Regions from separate parts of the Paenibacillus sp. FSL R5-0887 genome, predicted to be linked through region 3. Evidence: riboswitches for the same ligand, from Rfam matches in the RefSeq annotation. Region 3 holds a riboswitch; each other region holds the start of a gene.
What was found. Region 3 has a riboswitch for cyclic di-AMP ahead of MKY14_RS30665 (3D domain-containing protein). Riboswitches for the same ligand answer to the same signal wherever they lie in the genome.

Region 1 (6,179 bases), on a different contig from region 3:
GCCAATCGTCTCAGGAACTGGCTTCTTCTGGATCAGTGAGCCTGCAACTGCCAGCATCGCGATTATAGAGACATAACGGCCAAGCAGCATTACGATCCCGGTTGTAACATTCCAAAAGGTGGTGTTGTCCGCAAGCCCTTCAAATCCTGAACCATTGTTCGCGGCAGAAGAGACATATTCATATAACACTTGGCTAAGTCCATGGAATCCGGGATTCGTGATGGAACCGTTGCCCAAGTCCGTTAAGAACGCACCTGCTGTTGGTACAAGGATAATGAACGGATGCACAAGGATAGCAATCGCAATTAGCTTCATCTCCTTGGCTTCTATCTTTCGCCCGAGAAACTCTGGTGTTCTGCCAACCATTAGTCCACATAAGAAGACACCCATGATGGCATACATCAGCATATTGATTAGTCCGACACCTTTTCCCCCAAAGACGTTGTTGAGCATCATTAGGGCCAGAGGGGTAATGCCACCTAGCGGTGTCAGCGTATCATGCATATTGTTAACACTACCTGTCGTAGCTGCCGTTGTTACCGAAGTGAACAGCGAAGATTGCGGGATACCAAAACGTACCTCTTTACCTTCCATGCTGCCTTGCGAAGACTCAATCCCCAGCGCATTGATAGCTGGATTGCCTTTGGTTTCCGCATAATAATTCAATCCTAGCAGTAGTACGAACAAGGTCATCATTGCTGTGAAAATCACCCAGCCCTGACGTTTGTTCTTAGCGAACAACCCGTACATATATGGCAAAGAGGCTGGCAGCATCCACATAGAGAGAATCTCCAGAACGTTCGTAAGTGGATTAGGGTTCTCAAAAGGATGTGCTGAATTGGCTCCGAAGAAGCCGCCACCATTCGTACCTAAGTGTTTAATTGATTCCAAAGAAGCGACTGGACCGATAGCGATTTGTTGCGTCTGGCCTTCAAGTGTAGTGACCTCAAGCGATGGCTTGAGCGTTTGTGGCACATGCAATCCTACCAGCACCAATGAAACTAGCAGAGCTAATGGAATGAATACACGAATATGTGCTTTTACGAAGTCCTCGAAAAAGTTCCCGACTGATTTCTGTCCTGTAATCCCTCTGACAAAAGCAACCGCAACAGAAAATCCGCTCGCTGCAGACGTGAACATCATCATCGTGATGACTGCCATTTGTGAAAAATACGATAGTCCCGTCTCCCCGCTATAATGCTGCAGGTTCGTATTGGTCATAAAGCTGATCACCGTATTGAATGAAAGCGTCTGTTCCATATCGGCAATTCCATTCGGGTTCAGCGGCAATCCCCGCTGTAATCTCAGAAAAATATAACTGAAAGCAACCAGTACGATATTAGTTAAAACAAAGCTGAGTGCATACTTCTTCCAGGACATTCCGTCCCGTTTTTTCAGGCCGATCAGCTTATAAATACCTTTCTCTGTGCCTGCAAACCAGCGATCCGTACGATTCGGTTCGTTAGAAAATACATGATATAAATAAGTTCCCATCGGCTTGACCAGCAAGATGAGAATTACAATTACGACGACTATTTGCAAAATGCCCATGAATGCCCCTCCTTAAAATTTCTCAGGATGAATCAACGCGTAAACCAGATATATAAACAACAGTAGGGTAACAGCGATTACTAGAATCACAGCTTATCCCTCCCCGTATCCTCAACTACACCTGCGCACCAGCGCATAAAGCCATAAAATAACCCGTAAATTACAGCTAACGAAGCCACCATATACAGATCCATCATATCTTCCGCACTCCTTCCATTATCCTTGATGAGGTGATCTATCGATTAGAAAATCAGCATCACCACTATGGGAATAGATTACATAGCTCGCACCAAGTCTTTTATAGACCAATCTAGGATTTATTGAACTTGTAATCACAAAAATCGGCTGTGTCGTCCAGGTACGGCACATCTGAATATAGCGGCAGCAAAGCGGAAAGCTGCTCTCAAACAGATATACCCTGCCTACCGGGAACGATGGGCGAAACCAAGTGCTCTGATGGCGGGTATCCACAAGAATAACCTGCTCAATCCCGAGCTCCTCAAGTAAAGCTTTCTCAGCCACATTGTTGGTTAATCCCGCCATCTTAATACCCCTGAACTTCAGAAGTTTAATGAAATGTTCTCCCGCCTTTGTAGGCGCACATACAAGCACATATTCATTCTGATCCGTCATCTTTTTTTCTCCTCCTGCTCATTTACAACAAGGAGGCAACGAAAATCTCCGAAAGGATGTTGACCTATCGTCATTTTCGGGCACAACCTAAAGCTCGGTTGTGTCACGTCATTAGACGCTGCCTTACAAATACCGCTAATGATGAATTTAGCGACCTCTTAGGGGAGGCCTCCATAAATGCTTTGCTTCTAAGAGCACAGCAAAAAGCCACAAAGGATCTCCTCTGTGGCTCGCTAGCGGTCACATTGCACTCATCCTCTCTCCATACGCTTACGAGGTTAGCTGTCGGATTCGGGCGGTGAGAGTCGCCCTACCTGTATAGATGCGAGCTCACTCACACCCTCTACAGGATTCACCCCATAATCGGCTTCCGACTCTCACATCGGCTGCCGATTGTTGGTTCCCCCGCTTTCCTTATCGGAAATTAAGCGGATCAAATATTCGATTGTCGTTGAAACAGGAGTAATCATACTCTTATGCACGAAGACTTGTAAAACCTGAATGATGCCAAAATAATGCAAATTAAAAACTATTTTCCCATTAGATAGCGCTTACTTGATATCTAATCTCTCTATATCTCTTGTTTACTCGAGTTTGGAGCGTTTAATCGCTATCTATAACCCATGTGATTTTATTCACCTTTTTAGAGCGAAAATACTGCAAATTCCCATTATAGGTAGAAACGCAAGAAGCTGAGGCTGAACGAGAAAGAGGCGCGATAACACGCCATAAATACCTATTTACCTCGTTTTTCAGTCGTAGTCGGCAGGATATGGTTAAAATTGCTCTAAAAGAACATTTTCCGTTTTTTACAGAAAATCTTGAAAAGAGTATGATTCGGGTTGAATCCAATTCATGAAAAACAATCAACGCTGAGTTCCTGCATTGCAGGGAACGGGGGAACCATCAGGCCACCTGGCCTACTTGGGGTGAATCCAAAGGAGACTGCATAAGTCTCAATAGGTAGGGCGACTCTCACCGTCCGAATCCGACAGCTAACCTCGTAAGCGTAAAGAGAGAGACCCTTGATCCGCCACGCTTTGGCCCAGGTATATCTGCCTGTAATCCAAAACCGCAGCAGAGGTCCTCCTCTTGCTGCGGTTTTTGCGTTACCTGAGCTTATTAGGTGATAGCACGCTGGATGGGGTGAATGTTTTGAAGCACTATTATTTAGGGATACATCAAGGGCTGCTTGAGCCGATAAGTCTAAATTACGTTTGTTTCGGGGCCTTGTGGTTCGAAGAACATAATCACAGGTACATTGTAGGCTATGCATTTGGCCAGAACCAGATCCAAGCCCTTCGCCAGTTCAGCACACCTTCTTCTTGTAAAGACTGTTTAGACTCTAAGATTGTATATGAGATATATAAAAAAATTCGAGAACAACAGCAGCAGCAGGATTGGTCATCACACCAAAAGCTCCCGTGGTTTACAGCCTTCAAGGAGCCTTGGAAAGATGTAAGCGCCGGTTGGTATGTCTTGAGATCCCGCAGCACCTTTCCCTTACATCTATCTGTTATACGAAAAGAGAAGTTCCGACTATGGCTAGAGCATACCGCAGTCTGTGAGAATAAAATGGAAATGCTCGCTTGTGTAGAAAAGGCTAGTGTCACTCATCATGTAGACTTAAAGCTTTTGGAAATCTAAGGAGGAACCCTACTATGGACCAGCGCAGACTATCCCGCATTGAAGTATTTGTATTGGATGAACCCGAGCCTATTCACTATGGAATGGAAGGGGCTGAAGGCTGCCGTTATGGTATTCTGAAGCTCACCTGTAAGGGAGGCTGCAGTTGGGGGGCTTGTCTGATCTCTGCCAACACCAAAAATTTCGATCTCATTAAATGGAGTTCTTTTTTACGGGCTATCTGTCATTGCCGTCTTGAGGAAGCGCTGGATAAGGTCCGTCGCGAAGGTTCAGATTGGGAGCAGGTTAAGCTTGAGCTAGTTCAGGGTGCTTTGCAGGATTTAAAGGCCAAGCTCCAGGGTAAATCCTTGGCAGGGCATATTCAGCAAGGGCGTCTGTACAGTGTTGCAGCAGGGGGGAGCAATTCCAGAAGTGAACGGCTCTACTACAAACCTTCCAAAGCTTTATCCAGTGCCTCCCAGCAGAAACACAGTTGCCCGGAACCAGACACCGCCGATCTCATCAATAAATCCATCTCTTACTTTTCTATATTATAGATTCAAGCAAATCTCTCAATCTGAAAGGATCGTGTTCACCATGCCTGACCCCTTACCTCCCGAGTCCACCTACAGTACTAAATTTGCAGAGTGTGTTCAAAAGTATACTAATGAAGTCTACGTACTTAGTTCCATGTTGTTAGAACAATCTAATGAGGCAGACAAGATTACTATCCGCACCTTCACAGAGCTTCATAAAATATATCGTCAGGATGATTTCGATCCTCAGTTATTCTCTATCCACGCTTACCGCACTTGTATTCGCCAGTGTGCTGATTCTTTTGCCCGGCGCTCGCTTCTATCGGCTAAGGCATTACCTTGGGAGGAACAGCTTGTGAAGGTCATGTGGTACGGTCTAAAGCTGCCTCTTTCTCAAATAAGCATTATTCTGCAAAAAAGTGTTCCCGCACTGAAAACACAGCTTAGAGCTGTACGGGAGCAGATGACCACCCAAACGGATATACTAACGAGCGCAAATCTTTCTATAATTTAGTCACTGACTAGAATTCAGACAATCTTTAAGCGCATGAAGCATCTAACGGACTCAGGAGCCTTTAATTGAAGCTTTTCCACAAATATGGCCGGCGTTCGGACTCCAGTAGAAATCCCGAGCGATGAACGTCTTGGATCGTCTTAAAGCAAGCCCTAATCATCTTCCACCAAGGCTTACGGACCCAGATGACGTTACTTACACGTTTATCGCCTTTTGAGCATAGTATCGGACTCCAGTGCAACTATTTGGTTAAAAGAGCTACTAATTCACCATTTTTCATGCCAATAGCGACTATAGTGTCCGATATCTTGCTAAATCTCGATGATTGTTGCATTTAAGTGCTGCTGGGTCCGTTAGCTATATCAGCTCGTATACAAAGAGATTGCCAACTCAAAAACGGGGATATCCCAACAACCATAAATGGTTGTTAGGATACCCCCGAAAATTCAGTTCCTACTATTACACTTTACTCTTACGCGCCTTACCGTACATCCACAATCCTGCCAACATCCCCACTATAGCAACACCAGTCAATACGCCTTGAACGAAATCCATAAAAGTGGAGCCATCCGGAAGCATTCTACTAACCGTAGCCAGCGATACCGAACTCATTAAAAGCATAATGGTATATTGTTCGCTTGTAGACATCATTAGCACTCCTTAAAAGTTATATGAGGTCTTCTTAGATCTTGTAAGCTTTCATTGCTTTTCTGATTTCTTTAATACTTGGGCGTTTGCCGTACATCAGTACGCCGGTACGATAGATCTTGGCTGCCAGCCATCCGAAGATGAAGGTAGTCACAAGCAGGATCAGCAGCGATACAATGACTTGCCAGATCGCCACCTCGCCGACACCAATTCGGAGCAGCATCGTCAATGGTGAGGTGAAAGGCACATAACTCGCTATCTTAACCACTAGAGTATCTGCATTGGAGATACTGAACAGTGGAACATAGAACGCTACGAAGCCTAACATCATGATTGGCATTACCGCCTGACCGAGATCCTCCGTACGGCTGACAATCGAACCTACAGCCGCATACATCAAGGCATAGAGGAAGTAACCTAATACGTACAAGACAAATCCATAGAGCAGCAAGTTAATATTGAGCTGGCCTAAATCGAGATCAAAATCAGCCAATACAGTCGCATTATGCGGGAGCGTCAAATTGACGACGATCGCTGCGACAAAGATCCCAATTTGCAATATTCCTACTAGGAAAACACCGATAACTTTACCGAACATTTGCGCTAAAGGTGAGGCACTTGTAATCAGAATCTCCATAATCCGCGAGCTTTTCTCAGAAGTTATCTCTGCG
Region 2 (6,179 bases), on a different contig from region 3:
TATAATCGCTGGGATTTGTGAATACATTAAATCGAAAATATCGCCTTTATCCTGGCACATCCCTTGGACCTCAGAAGCTAAGGGATGTTTTGTTTAACGCCTATGTCAAGTAAAGGGAACTGCGCACTTTACTGCAATTTTTTGTAAGGGAGGAAACGAATTGTTATTTACGGAAGAGGAACTGCGTGAGGAGATCACCAAGCTGGAGGGGTGGAAGCTGGATAATAATGTTATGGTGCGAAAATATATGTTCAGCCAATATATGAAGGGCATTGCGTTCGTTGATGAAGTAGCCACGATTTCAGAAGCCTTCGATCATCATCCACATATTACGATTGATTATAAAACAGTTACCCTGCGACTTGAATCTAATGAAGAAGATGGGATTACGGCTCTAGATCTTCGAGCGGCGCATGAATTTAATGAAGCCTTTGAAAAAAATCATTAGTTTAGCCAAAATCATAAAATAAACGCCCGTGCATAGATAGTCACCTATCTCATACACGGGCGTTTTTAGTTGCTTGATGGGTTACTTTTTCTCTGAGAGCCAGAGTGCGACGTTGGCGATCTCTTCAGGGGCTAGCTTCTCCTTAAAGGAAGGCATTTGACCACGTCCTTTGGTGACGATGCTGTAGATTTCCTCAGCGTCATGCTGGCCGCCTTCATTCTGAAGACTTGGTCCAACTCCACCTTGAAGCTGATCGCCGTGACAGGTGATACAGCTGGCTTTCACGGTTGCTTCTGCCTTTGCTGCGTCCAGTTGAACTACCGGCATCGTGGGCTTATTTTCTTCCGCTACCTCTTCTTTACCCGGAAGTGTAAACATGAGTACTACCGCAAAGGCACAGGCGGCAAAAAACAAACCGCTCATGATCCATTTCTGCATCCCAATTCGTCCCTTCTATGTAAGCTGCTCCCTACATTATAGCTTATGGTGAAGCGTTATCATAGGGTTTGTGACAAAAAAATGAACGAGAATACAATCATTCTTATGAAATATCTGGTATTTAATATCATTTATCATAGACCATGCAATAAAAAGGTTTGTCTCCTGTAGGTGTGCGGCGTTCATACGTATCTGTAATCGTAAATCCACATTTTTGATAAGTTCGAATGGCGCGTTGGTTCCAGGTCAGGACTTCTAGATCTATCTCTCGATCAGGATAACGACTCAAGGCTGTCTGGACGATGGCATCTACGAATAGTTTGCCTAAACCATGGCCGCATAGATCGGGGCGCATCCCAACTCCTAAACGGACGACTCCTTCCATCGGGAACAACTGTGCGAATCCGCACAAAACCTCTTGTTCATTTAATATGGAGATATATTGTTCCTCCCGGAGCTGCGGATCGCCAAACTCGATGCCAAGAGCCTGCATCTGCTCCCACGGCATCCAGCCATAAATATTATATGGGGGCGTATAGCTCCACTTACAAATAGCTTCTCCGTGAATTGCCTCCATAGGAACAACATGAAAAGTTACCGAGGGATTTATCATAAAGTCAACGATCTCCTTTCACGAGGACATTGCTATATTACTAATTATATACAAAATGGGGGAGGTTCGACTCAGAAACTTTATATGAGAGGAATGTTTTACAAATTATGAGAGGGGTAAATAAGTAATAAGACAAAAAAACAAGCTCTCCTCCAAGAGTTACCTTGGAAAAGAGCCTATGTACGTTACTTATTGAACATCATCATTGTCTTCCGATTCAGCAGCAACCGATTGGTAAGCGTCTGTGCTCATAATGCGCTTAGCACCAACGTAGCGTTTCACGTAGTAGCTATCACTCAGAGAGCTAATCGTAACACCGCGTGAGGTAGAAGCGTGTGCGAACTTACCTTCACCGACATAAATGCCGACATGGGAGACACCTTTGCCACTTGTATTGAAGAATACAAGATCTCCGGCTCTTATATCATCACGGGAGATTGCTGTGCCCATTTGATATTGGGAACCTGATTGGTGTGGAAGGTTAATGCCAATCTTATCAAACACATACATTGTAAATCCGGAGCAATCAAATCCGTTAGTGGATATACCGCCGGATACGTATTTAGTACCGATGGCCTTGTCAATCACTTTATCCATTTTGGAATCTGCGAAAGCGCTTCCTGCTCCGATGGTGAGGATGATGGAAAAGCTTAGTACTGCTGCTGCTAACTTCTTCTTCAAAAGTGTATACCCCTTCCAAATGCCTACGAGGTTAGCTTAAGGGTTCGGTTGAAGGTCCCCTATGACCCCTCTATATAATGGAGGTCAATTCACCCAAAGTTGGTTCCCCCGTTTTCCTAATAGTTAGGAAACTCGGCTCATACTGTTGATTAGGATTAGCTTGTAATCAATACATGACAAAACCTTTGTAAATAACAACTTAATGATTACAAAAATGTTACTAAAATCTCACTGCGCTAATTGTAACAAACAGAAAGCCGCTTGGCAATCGTTTTTAACATATTAATGCAGAAAAATTGGCATTTTTACGGTAGAAAGGCATATGTAAGCGTTAATAATGACCTAATTTTTAATATAATTGCAATTTTTATCAAATAAACGTGTTTCAATTGGGCTCTATTAGTGTAAAAATATATTATGGAAAAAAGAAAAACCCGAATTTGATTACGGGAATAATCAGATTCAGGTTCATATAGTTGTAATTATGAGGTTATAGTTGTGAGGAAGGTTTCAATCGAAGGCTACAGCTTGATAAGCTGAAGTACTCATTACTCTTTTAGCGCCAACATAACGATTGGCCCAGTAGGCCTGACTGAGTGAAGTGATGGTCACTCCACGCGAAGAGGACGATTGTGCGAATTTTCCGTTTCCAACATAAATGCCGACATGGGATACTCCATTGCCAAGTGTGTTAAAGAACACTAGATCACCAGAACGCAGATTGCTTTTGGATACAGCAGTTCCAACGCTATATTGAGCTTTTGATGTACGAGGTAAAGTAAGACCCACATTCTTGAATACATATTTTGTAAATCCAGAGCAATCAAATCCGGCAGTGCTTGTACCTCCGGTTTTATAGGCAACTCCAATAGTCTTTGAGATTACAGTGTCCATCTTAGAGTCGGCAAAGGCGCTTCCTCCACCAATAGATAATGCCATTACAAGTCCTAGCGCCGCAGCGACGCATTTTTTTCTTAAATTATGTCTTTTCAAAAGATGTACTCCTTCCAAGGCCTGCGAGGTTAGCTTAAGGGTTCGGTAGAAGATTCCCTATGATCCCTGTAAAGCGAGATCAATTCACCCAAAATATGGTTCCCCCACTTCCCGGTGCAAAGGAATTAGGCGTGTTAAGCACCAAGAGAATGACGTTTCGACAGTTACACTTACGATAAATACATTTAGTTATGTAGGAATCGTTTCAATTGATTACAAAATTGTTACTAATAGCACAGGACTTATTGTAACAGAGCTTTTATGATTTTGCAAATACTCTTAAGTTATCCGTAATGAGAAAAAGTCCCAGCTCCTGAATACAGGAATTGGGACCTTTTTATTATGTCAAATAAGGTTAATTTATTGTGGAAATGCTTTGCTACACCATAGATGATATTGTGCAGAGATTCCCCACATTTTTAAGAGCGTAGAAGGTAGTGGTGAGATTTGCCGTATTATAAGTGCCGGCAGGCCGGGACAGAACAGACCCGTCAGTCCGCACACTAGCAGTAAGAGCAAGCCTCCCGCACCAAGTACAATGGAAACACCTATAGCAGGAATCAGTGACCGCAAGCAGATGAACAGTGAGGAGAACATTCCTGTACCGCCGGTGTAACCAAACTGCATATATAGAAGAAACAGGCGCACGATAAAAATATATATAAGCCATGCCAATACGTATGGTACTAAATGAAGTAACAAAGTGTAGTTAAACAAAGAGGATAAGAACAGCCCGTACATTTTTGGAGCAAGCCAGTAAAGCGGCAGCAGGGTCAGCACCCATTCGATTAGGCTAAAGACTAAGACAGGTAGTCCATAGATCTTCATGCCGGGGAAAAAGAACAGCCCGCGCTCGCCCTTTCGCTCCTGGTGCAGCTCATGCAGCAATCCTGCCCTTATGAAAGGAGAAAGCAGAAGTCGCAAGACAACAAGTCCTAGAAGCATCCATAACCAAGTGCGTATCGTAGGGTCAGTATTCAAGCTGAACTGTCCCTCGATATAATACAACAGTCTGCCCATACCGCTGCCGCCGGCGTCTTTATCTGGATAGCGCAGTAGAATTGGAATAATGGCAGATCGGATGAAACCATACATAAAGTAGCCCCAGAGCAGTCGGTAGATGAAGAGCAGAATTAAAATATAAAATTGCTCCTTCATGCTTTGCCAGCCGCGGGTTATCGATGTTCTCACAATCATTCACCTCACCAGACAAGAGTTCCGAGCACGGTTTCAAGTAGTTTAGTTACACTTAACGTCCAGCGAGAGAGCGTCTTGGGCTCTATTTCCGCCAGCCTAAAGTTGTTTAAATGTTTGCTCTCCAATAAGATGGAATGCTCAGGGTCAATCTCAGCAGAGAGAAGAGGCTTATCGCTTAACAATTGAAACGTAGTCTCTGCTCCTTCACCGTTCCAGACCCGCTGCACCGAAGAGCTGTCGGCGAATGTGAATTTCACGGGAACATCAACGTAATGGCTCCCTTTATTTGAAATCTTCACTAATGATTCGTAGCTTTGAGCATCGCCGCTGTTATTTTTTTTAAAAGTAATCGTATCTACTGAGAAGTCAGGCGCACCATCACCATAAATGTAATCATCGAAATAGGCCTGCCATGATTTTTTGGTTACCTTCTCAACGACTTTCTGAAAATCTGACGTAGCGGGATGCTGGAAACGGAACTTACGAGCGTAGGAGGACATGATGTTGTTCATTGCTTTGGTACCTACCTGGCGTTCGATATCTTTAAGTACAAGCTTGCCGCGGATATAAACATTTCGGCTATAGGAATCCGCCCCTGCATATTTCCACGTTTCCAGATTTAACGGCTCAGGTATAGTTACCAGGCTGGCCTGTAAAGGCAAATTAGACTTGATACCGTATTCTTGTTCCATAAGTCTGTCTTCGGCATAGGAAGTAAAGCTTTCATCCAGCCAGGCCTCCTCGAATTCATTGCTGGCTACCATACCGTAGAAGTATTGATGGCCGATCTCATGAATGACGGTTCTTTCAAGTGAGGTATCTGGAGAAGAATCCGCGGCCCCAAAGGCTGTAATAAGGGTAGGATATTCCATTCCTCCCGCGCCGTTTCCCTCCTTAGGTGGGACGATAATAGACAGCGTAGAGTAGGGATAAGGGCCATACCATTTGCTGAAGTAGGTCAGGGCAGCCTTGGCAGCTTGAAGGTAACGCTCTTGTAAGTCTTTGTGCAGTGGGTCGAGATACACCTTAATTCGTACTCCAGGCACTTCCGGCGTAGAGAAAGCTTCCTCTGCTACTGTAAAATCAGGGGATGCAGCCCAAGCGAAGTCGTGGACATCATCGGCGTAGAACTGATATATTTTTTGATCTTGTTTGAGCTTGGCATTTTTTACAGGAAATCCGGTCGCAGCCACCGTATAGTTGGAAGGAACGGCAATCGTTACATTAAAGATGCCAAAATCACTGTAAAACTCAGAGGTCCCGTGATACTGATGCAGGTCCCAGCCTTCTTCTTTAACTCCGCGTGTGCCCTTAGGCTCGTATACACTAAGCTTAGGGAACCATTGCCCAGCCATAACGAAGTTACCTGAAGCACCCATGCGAGCAAAGATTTTGGGCAGCTGGACTTCATACTGAAGCTTAAGTGTTACACTTTCCCCACCATTAACAGGCTGAGGAAGATGTACCTTTAGAAGCGTCTTATCGTTGATATTGCCGTCATCAGGTTGAACATATTGCACTCTTTGCATTAGCGAAGTTCCCTCTGTCGTGCGCAGATCGGTCAGCGTCATATTTCCGAAGCCGTTCTCAGGCATGCTGTCGCCTCTGAGCGTCCCCCCGGATTCCTTCATAAAGGTGGTATCTGATGAGGCAAATGCATTTGGATACATGTGAAAATATAAATCACTTACTGGCTTTACTCCGGGGTGTGTCCAGGTTACTGTCTCAGAAGCTTTTAAGGTTTCTGTGTCAGGAACAAGCTGGACATCAATGTGATACTCGACTACCCGCTGGCTTAAAGCCTCCTCT
Region 3 (6,179 bases):
GCGTGATGCGTACTATACAGGTGTAAACTATGGAACCATCGATATTGATCGGATTTTGAGAATGCTTCGTCCTTATAATGGGCGGATTGTAGTAAAAGAATCAGGTATGCATGCCATTGAAGATTATTTAATGTCGCGTTATCAAATGTACTGGCAGGTATATTTTCATCCGGTGACGCGCAGCTCTGAAATTATTTTGCGTCAAATCTTCCGTAGAGCTAAAGAATTGTTCCAAGAGGAGTACAAATTTCGCTTTATGATCGCTCCGCTGGAAGATCTCTTTCGAGGAGAAGTAACAGTGAAGCAATATTTAATGCTTGATGAGGCACTGGTACAGACTGCTTTTATGCAATGGACACTTGAAGAAGATGAGTTATTAAGCGACTTGTGTACCCGTTTTATTCATCGTAAACTGTATAAATATGTAGAGATCGAGAATTTGGATACAGATATGATTACGGAAATCCGCAGCAGTTTTGCGGGAGCGGGACTTAACCCAGAATATGACTTAGAGATTGATTATCCGACAGATTTGCCTTATGATGTGTTCCGTCCAGGAGCAGCCTTCGACAATAATCAAATTTTACTGCTTGATCGCAATGAGCAATTGCGGGAAATTTCAGAGGTATCGGATATTGTGCGCTCAATAAGCGGAATTCATCGTGGCAGATATCACCTATATTTCCCACAGGATAAGCTGAAAAAAGCCCTTACACGGTTGCCCTTTTCTGTAGCAGAGATTTTTGCAAAATAATACAAATATTTATGGAACTATTGATAAAAACAACAAGGAGTGAGCTTTAAAATGTATCTGTTCGACACACATACACATTTAGATGCGCCTCAATTCGACGAGGATCGCGAGGAAGTTATAGCTCGTGCAGTAGAGGCCGGAGTTAGCAAGATGATCAATATTGGATTTAATCGGGAAACGATCCCTTCAACGATGAAGCTGGCTGAATCTTATGATTATATTTATGCAGCGGTGGGCTGGCATCCACAGGATGCGATTGATATGAAAGAGGGGGACCTCGATTGGATCGCCTCTCTTTGCAGCCATGAGAAAGTGGTGGCCATCGGAGAGATTGGGTTGGATTATTATTGGGATACCTCTCCCAAGGATGTGCAGCAGGAGGTCTTCCGCAAACAAATTGGACTAGCCCGTGAACTAAAAATGCCAATCTGTATACATGACCGTGATGCCCATGAAGATGTCGTACGGATTTTACGGGAGGAAAAAGCAAATGAAATTGGTGGCGTAATGCATTCTTTCTCAGGCAGCTGGGAAACCGCAAAAATGTGTCTAGACCTAGGATTTCATTTGTCATTTGGAGGACCGATCACGTTCAAAAATGCCAGAGTGCCTAAAGAGGTGCTTGCACAGACGCCATTGGACCGATTATTGATCGAAACAGACGCTCCATATTTGACTCCACACCCCTTCCGAGGCAAGCGAAATGAGAGTGCTCATGTGAAGTTAGTAGCAGAGGCTGCGGCTGAAATTAAAGGGTTAACATGGGAAGAATTGGCTAAAATTACGTATGCGAACGCACTGGAACGATTTGGGATTGTCTGAAAACAGGAGTAAAACGGGTGAAAAATAGAGAATGGCCGATATATTAAACTTTTTTAATATAAAAACGGCTGATTATTACAATATTTTAACCATATATTTGCGTAAACGTGGTTGAATCGTCCTTTACAACATGCATCAAAACAGGATATCATCTTTTCAGTGATGTGAGCTGTTGTTATTGTGACAGCCATTGATTCATGGATCGTCTCGCTGAGTCTCCGTATGGAGAACGGGGGAACCAATATTGAACTGCCGCATGCCTGTATCTTGAATACGACTAGGAATTGCCGCAGAACAATATTTGATTTCTTCACGTGGTCTTTGGGGTGAATTTAAGGGCAACCGCCGTGAGCGGGTGACCTGAAATAGGGCGTCTCTCTTTCGTCCGAACCCGACAGCTAACCCCGTAAGCGCAAGTAAGAGAGGCAACCTCGTGCACAAACATTCCCGCGTATTCTGACATCGGAGAAGCCACGAAAGAGTCCTCAAGAGAACTCTTTTTAGGCTTCTTTATTTTTGAATAAACTGAATGTTGCCCGCATACTGTTATATAACAGGTGTGGGAGTAGCTGTGCCGAGCAGGCGATCCATGAGCAGGAGACGCTAAGTTAATACGTGCGTATCCTGTGACAATCTCAAATAGTTTCGTCAAAGAAATTCAGTCCTCATGATATACAAATTGACGACGAGGCTATGTAAGGAGGATGGAGAGAATGGGCTTATTCCAACCAGAGGTATCCCATGATTCGCAGTCATCCAGCAGGTCTTTCGCATTACGGTGGGAGCAAGTAAATACTCGCGTACTTTTACTTGCAGGTGTGATTTCAATCGCAATCGCGCTGTTAATTCTGCTGTACGTACACGGTCAAAGTAATAAACAATTAGTTTTAGTAATAGACGGGCAAACACAGACACTTGAAACGCGAGAAGCACTTCTTGGTGATGTGTTGGAGAAAGAGCAAATTTCGCTGCAGCCGCATGATGAATTATCTTTAGGTCTGAGTGATGAAATAAAAGACGGTGACCGTGTCGTTATCAATCGTGCGCAGAAATTTAGCCTTACTGCGGACGGAGCAACAAAAACGTTATATACGACCGAAGACACTATCGGTCAAGCGATTGACAAACTGGGTATCAACCTAGAAGGCTATGATAAGATTTTTCCTTCGTTAGACACCACCATCTCTGCTGACATGGAGATTAAGATCGTTCGTATCAACAAGCAAACGGTACAGCGAACAACTAACTTACCTTTCCGTGTTATTAAGACAGCAGATCCCTCCCTTACTGTGGGAACAGTTAGAGTGGCACAGGCAGGCAAACCAGGCGTCATGGTTCAGCATATTGAAAAGATCTATCAAGACGGAGAACTGGCCTCTATGCGCATGATCGGCAAGGAAGTACAAACGGTAACAAAAGATAAGATCATTGCCGTTGGTACTAAAGCACTTCCTAAGCCTACTGTAGTTGCTAAAGCTACAACAACTTCCAAATCAAGCACTACCTCCAAAACGACTAAAGTTAGCGCTAAGACTAAGAACGTCACAAGCAAGGCTGGCGTAGACTTTGAGTACAAGAAGATGATTAAGAACGTCTCCATGACAGCTTATTCGTCAGAAGAGCCAGGGATAGGTACTAAAACTGCCTCCGGAACACGCGTAACGGAAGGTCGTACAATTGCAGTAGATCCGAATGTAATTCCTATTGGCTGGTGGGTTTATATCGATGGGCTTGGATTCCGCCGTGCAGAGGATACTGGCGGTGCCATTAAAGGCAATAAAGTGGATGTCTATTATGATTCCCTGAGCCATGCTCGTAATTTCGGCCGTAAATCACGTACCGTTTATGTGATTGGACCTGTGAAACCAGAGCTTAACTAGAACTGAAGCTTTTGCAAAAAATCCTTTGATAAGCTATAGTGATGATAACCGTTAAGGAACGCTGGATGATCATTTCGTTGATCGCAGAGCAACCGCTCATCACTTATACATTCTTTAACCAAAAGAAGAGGAGCGAATCCTCTTCTTTTTGCTTTTTTTGGAAGGAGTCAAGAAATATGATTAAGGAATTAATCGTCGTTGAAGGCAAAAGCGATACCGTAGCCATTAAGCGTGCTGTAGAAGCGGATACCATTGAGACAGGCGGCTCTGCTGTAAACCGGACTGTAATTGCTAAGATCGCGCTTGCTATGGAACGTAGAGGGGTTATTATTCTTACGGACCCGGACCATGCTGGGGAGCGAATTCGTAAAATCGTTTCAGCGAAGGTGCCGGGCTGCAAGCATGCTTTTATTCCAGAGAAGGACGCAACTCGAAAAGGGGATATCGGTGTAGAGAATGCATCGCCAGAGGCGATTCGTCATGCGCTGCGTAATGTACATACCTCTTTTGAAGGAGCACCTGCTTTGATTGGTATTGATGATCTTATGGCCGCTGGAATGCTTGTACACCCTCGGGCTGCTGAAAGACGTATGGCACTTGGTAATTTGCTTGGAATCGGATATTGTAACGGCAAACAGCTGTACAAGCGGCTGGCGATGTTTGGGATTACGCGGGAGGAATTTGCCGGGGCTCTCGCCCAAATTGATCAGGGAGGCATTACTTCATGAGTGGTAGAGAGGAAATTTCGACTCCAAAACGGACCAAAGAGATTATTCAACGTTATGGATTCAAGTTCAAGAAAAGCCTGGGACAGAATTTTTTGATTGATCAGAATATTTTGGACAAGATTGTAGACGCTGCTGGACTAGATAGCGATTCTGGGGCGCTGGAGATCGGGCCGGGAATTGGAGCGCTGACGGAGCGTCTGGCACTAACAGCGGGTGCTGTAACTGCCGTAGAGATTGACCGTAGACTGATTCCAATATTAAAAGACGTACTTTCCCCCTATCCCCATGTTAAGGTTCGTAACGATGATGTCCTCAATGTGAACTTGCAGGAAATGTTCAAGGAAGATTTCACCACTGTGAACAAGGTCAGTGTGGTTGCTAACCTGCCTTATTATGTGACTACTCCGATTCTGATGAAGCTGCTCGAAGAGAAGCTTCCCCTTGATAACATCGTTGTAATGATTCAGAAGGAGGTTGCGGAGCGTATGGCTGCATCTCCAGGTGGAAAGGAATACGGAAGTCTTAGCATTGCCGTGCAGTACTACAGCGAGCCTGAGCTCGTCTGTATCGTGCCACGTACGGTATTCATCCCTCAACCTAATGTGGAGTCTGCTGTTATCCGTCTGAAGGTTAGAGAGCATCCTCCGGTAAAGGTGGAGAGTGAGAAGCATTTCTTTGAAGTGGTTCACGCTTCTTTCACACAGCGCCGCAAGACGATTGCTAACAATCTGAAGGCTCGTTACTTCCCTGAACAAGGACGTGAGCAGCTGGAGGCTTTACTCGCAGAAGCGGGTATTGAACCGACCCGTCGCGGAGAAACACTCAGTCTTGAAGAATACGCCCGCTTAAGCGGTGTTTTGCTAGCCGCTGGAATTGAATAAGCAATAGGAAACGGTTGTTGTCTTAAGGACGAAAACCGTTTCTCGTAGAAATATAAGGATGTTATTCTGGTGGAGCATTATACATTCTTATATTTTAAAAATATGTTGAGTTATGAACCAACTGAGGCCTTTGCCCATACGATGGGGTAGAGGTGGTGGTTGTAATGAATTTAGGAGACTTGGTCGTTCGCAAATCTTATGGCGGTGATTTAACATTTCGTGTAGATAATATTGTGCAGGATAGAGCCGTCATTAAAGGCACAGATTTCCGCCTGTTGGCGGATTCTCCTCTGGATGACCTGGTTCAAGTGCCTCCTACCCGAATAACGGAACGGGGACAGCAAGCACAGATCAAAGCGAAGGAATCACTGACACAGCTGCGGAAGGACCGTCAGGAGCAAAGTCAGCGGAGCGGGGGAACCCTAACAGAGGGGACATGGGCTCCACCGTCCAAGGAAGCTCCTTATTTTGAAGTGCCAGGTAAAGTACTGCATCTGGATGGCGATCCGGCATATTTGAATAAGAGCCTTAGCTTATACGAGCAGCTGCGGATTCCCGCTGAAGGGCATCATGTTCATGAATCTGCAATGGCTGATACGTTATACCGGCTGTTGCCCCGTGTACGCCCAGATATTGTAGTGATCACTGGTCATGATGGGGTACTGAAGCAACAGCATACTTACGATCTGTATAGTCTGAATAGCTATAAAAATTCGCAAAACTTTATAGCTGCTATTAGGGTAGCTAGGGAGTATGAGCGGAATTTTGATGCGTTGACTATTGTTGCCGGTGCTTGTCAATCTCATTTCGAGGCCTTACTTGGAGCTGGAGCTAATTTTGCCAGTTCACCTGGTCGAATTTTGATCCATGCTCTGGATCCCGTGTATGTAGCAGCAAAATCATCCTTTACTTCCATCAGGGATACTGTAAATCTTAGCGATGTTCTGAATAATACCATCAGCGGTAATCAGGGTATTGGTGGTGTTGAGACCCGTGGCAGCTTCCGCATCGGAATGCCGCGACTGCAGAATCTGTCGGCGCTAAAAGTGACACCATCAGCCATTTAAGCGGCAGAGATAGGTCTATGGTGTCAGGAATATAGGTAATTTGAATG

Region 1: another riboswitch for cyclic di-AMP. It lies ahead of MKY14_RS24745 (hypothetical protein); the one in region 3 lies ahead of MKY14_RS30665 (3D domain-containing protein).
Region 2: another riboswitch for cyclic di-AMP. It lies ahead of MKY14_RS26850 (C40 family peptidase); the one in region 3 lies ahead of MKY14_RS30665 (3D domain-containing protein).

The regions. Positions count from the first base shown of each region.
Region 1 covers NZ_JBBOCE010000002.1:1,548,318-1,554,496, forward strand. Annotated here, with positions in the region: gene kdpA (potassium-transporting ATPase subunit KdpA) at 1-1,551, opposite strand, end outside; gene kdpF (K(+)-transporting ATPase subunit F) at 1,564-1,641, opposite strand; gene MKY14_RS24740 (hypothetical protein) at 1,768-2,184, opposite strand; cyclic di-AMP (ydaO/yuaA leader) riboswitch at 2,436-2,625, opposite strand; cyclic di-AMP (ydaO/yuaA leader) riboswitch at 3,045-3,208, shown strand; gene MKY14_RS24745 (hypothetical protein) at 3,277-3,831, shown strand; gene MKY14_RS24750 (hypothetical protein) at 3,846-4,367, shown strand; gene MKY14_RS24755 (hypothetical protein) at 4,408-4,860, shown strand; gene MKY14_RS24760 (hypothetical protein) at 5,320-5,511, opposite strand; gene MKY14_RS24765 (ABC transporter permease) at 5,543-6,179, opposite strand, start outside.
Region 2 covers NZ_JBBOCE010000002.1:2,034,386-2,040,564, reverse strand. Annotated here, with positions in the region: gene MKY14_RS26870 (4a-hydroxytetrahydrobiopterin dehydratase) at 161-448, shown strand; gene MKY14_RS26865 (c-type cytochrome) at 530-886, opposite strand; gene MKY14_RS26860 (GNAT family N-acetyltransferase) at 1,014-1,499, opposite strand; gene MKY14_RS26855 (C40 family peptidase) at 1,689-2,180, opposite strand; cyclic di-AMP (ydaO/yuaA leader) riboswitch at 2,186-2,328, opposite strand; gene MKY14_RS26850 (C40 family peptidase) at 2,691-3,119, opposite strand; cyclic di-AMP (ydaO/yuaA leader) riboswitch at 3,177-3,315, opposite strand; gene MKY14_RS26845 (hypothetical protein) at 3,534-4,364, opposite strand; gene MKY14_RS26840 (M1 family metallopeptidase) at 4,376-6,179, opposite strand, start outside.
Region 3 covers NZ_JBBOCE010000003.1:44,840-51,018, reverse strand. Annotated here, with positions in the region: gene MKY14_RS30675 (HD domain-containing protein) at 1-754, shown strand, start outside; gene MKY14_RS30670 (TatD family hydrolase) at 806-1,576, shown strand; cyclic di-AMP (ydaO/yuaA leader) riboswitch at 1,775-2,004, shown strand; gene MKY14_RS30665 (3D domain-containing protein) at 2,290-3,456, shown strand; gene rnmV (ribonuclease M5) at 3,633-4,184, shown strand; gene rsmA (16S rRNA (adenine(1518)-N(6)/adenine(1519)-N(6))-dimethyltransferase RsmA) at 4,181-5,065, shown strand; gene yabG (sporulation peptidase YabG) at 5,230-6,132, shown strand.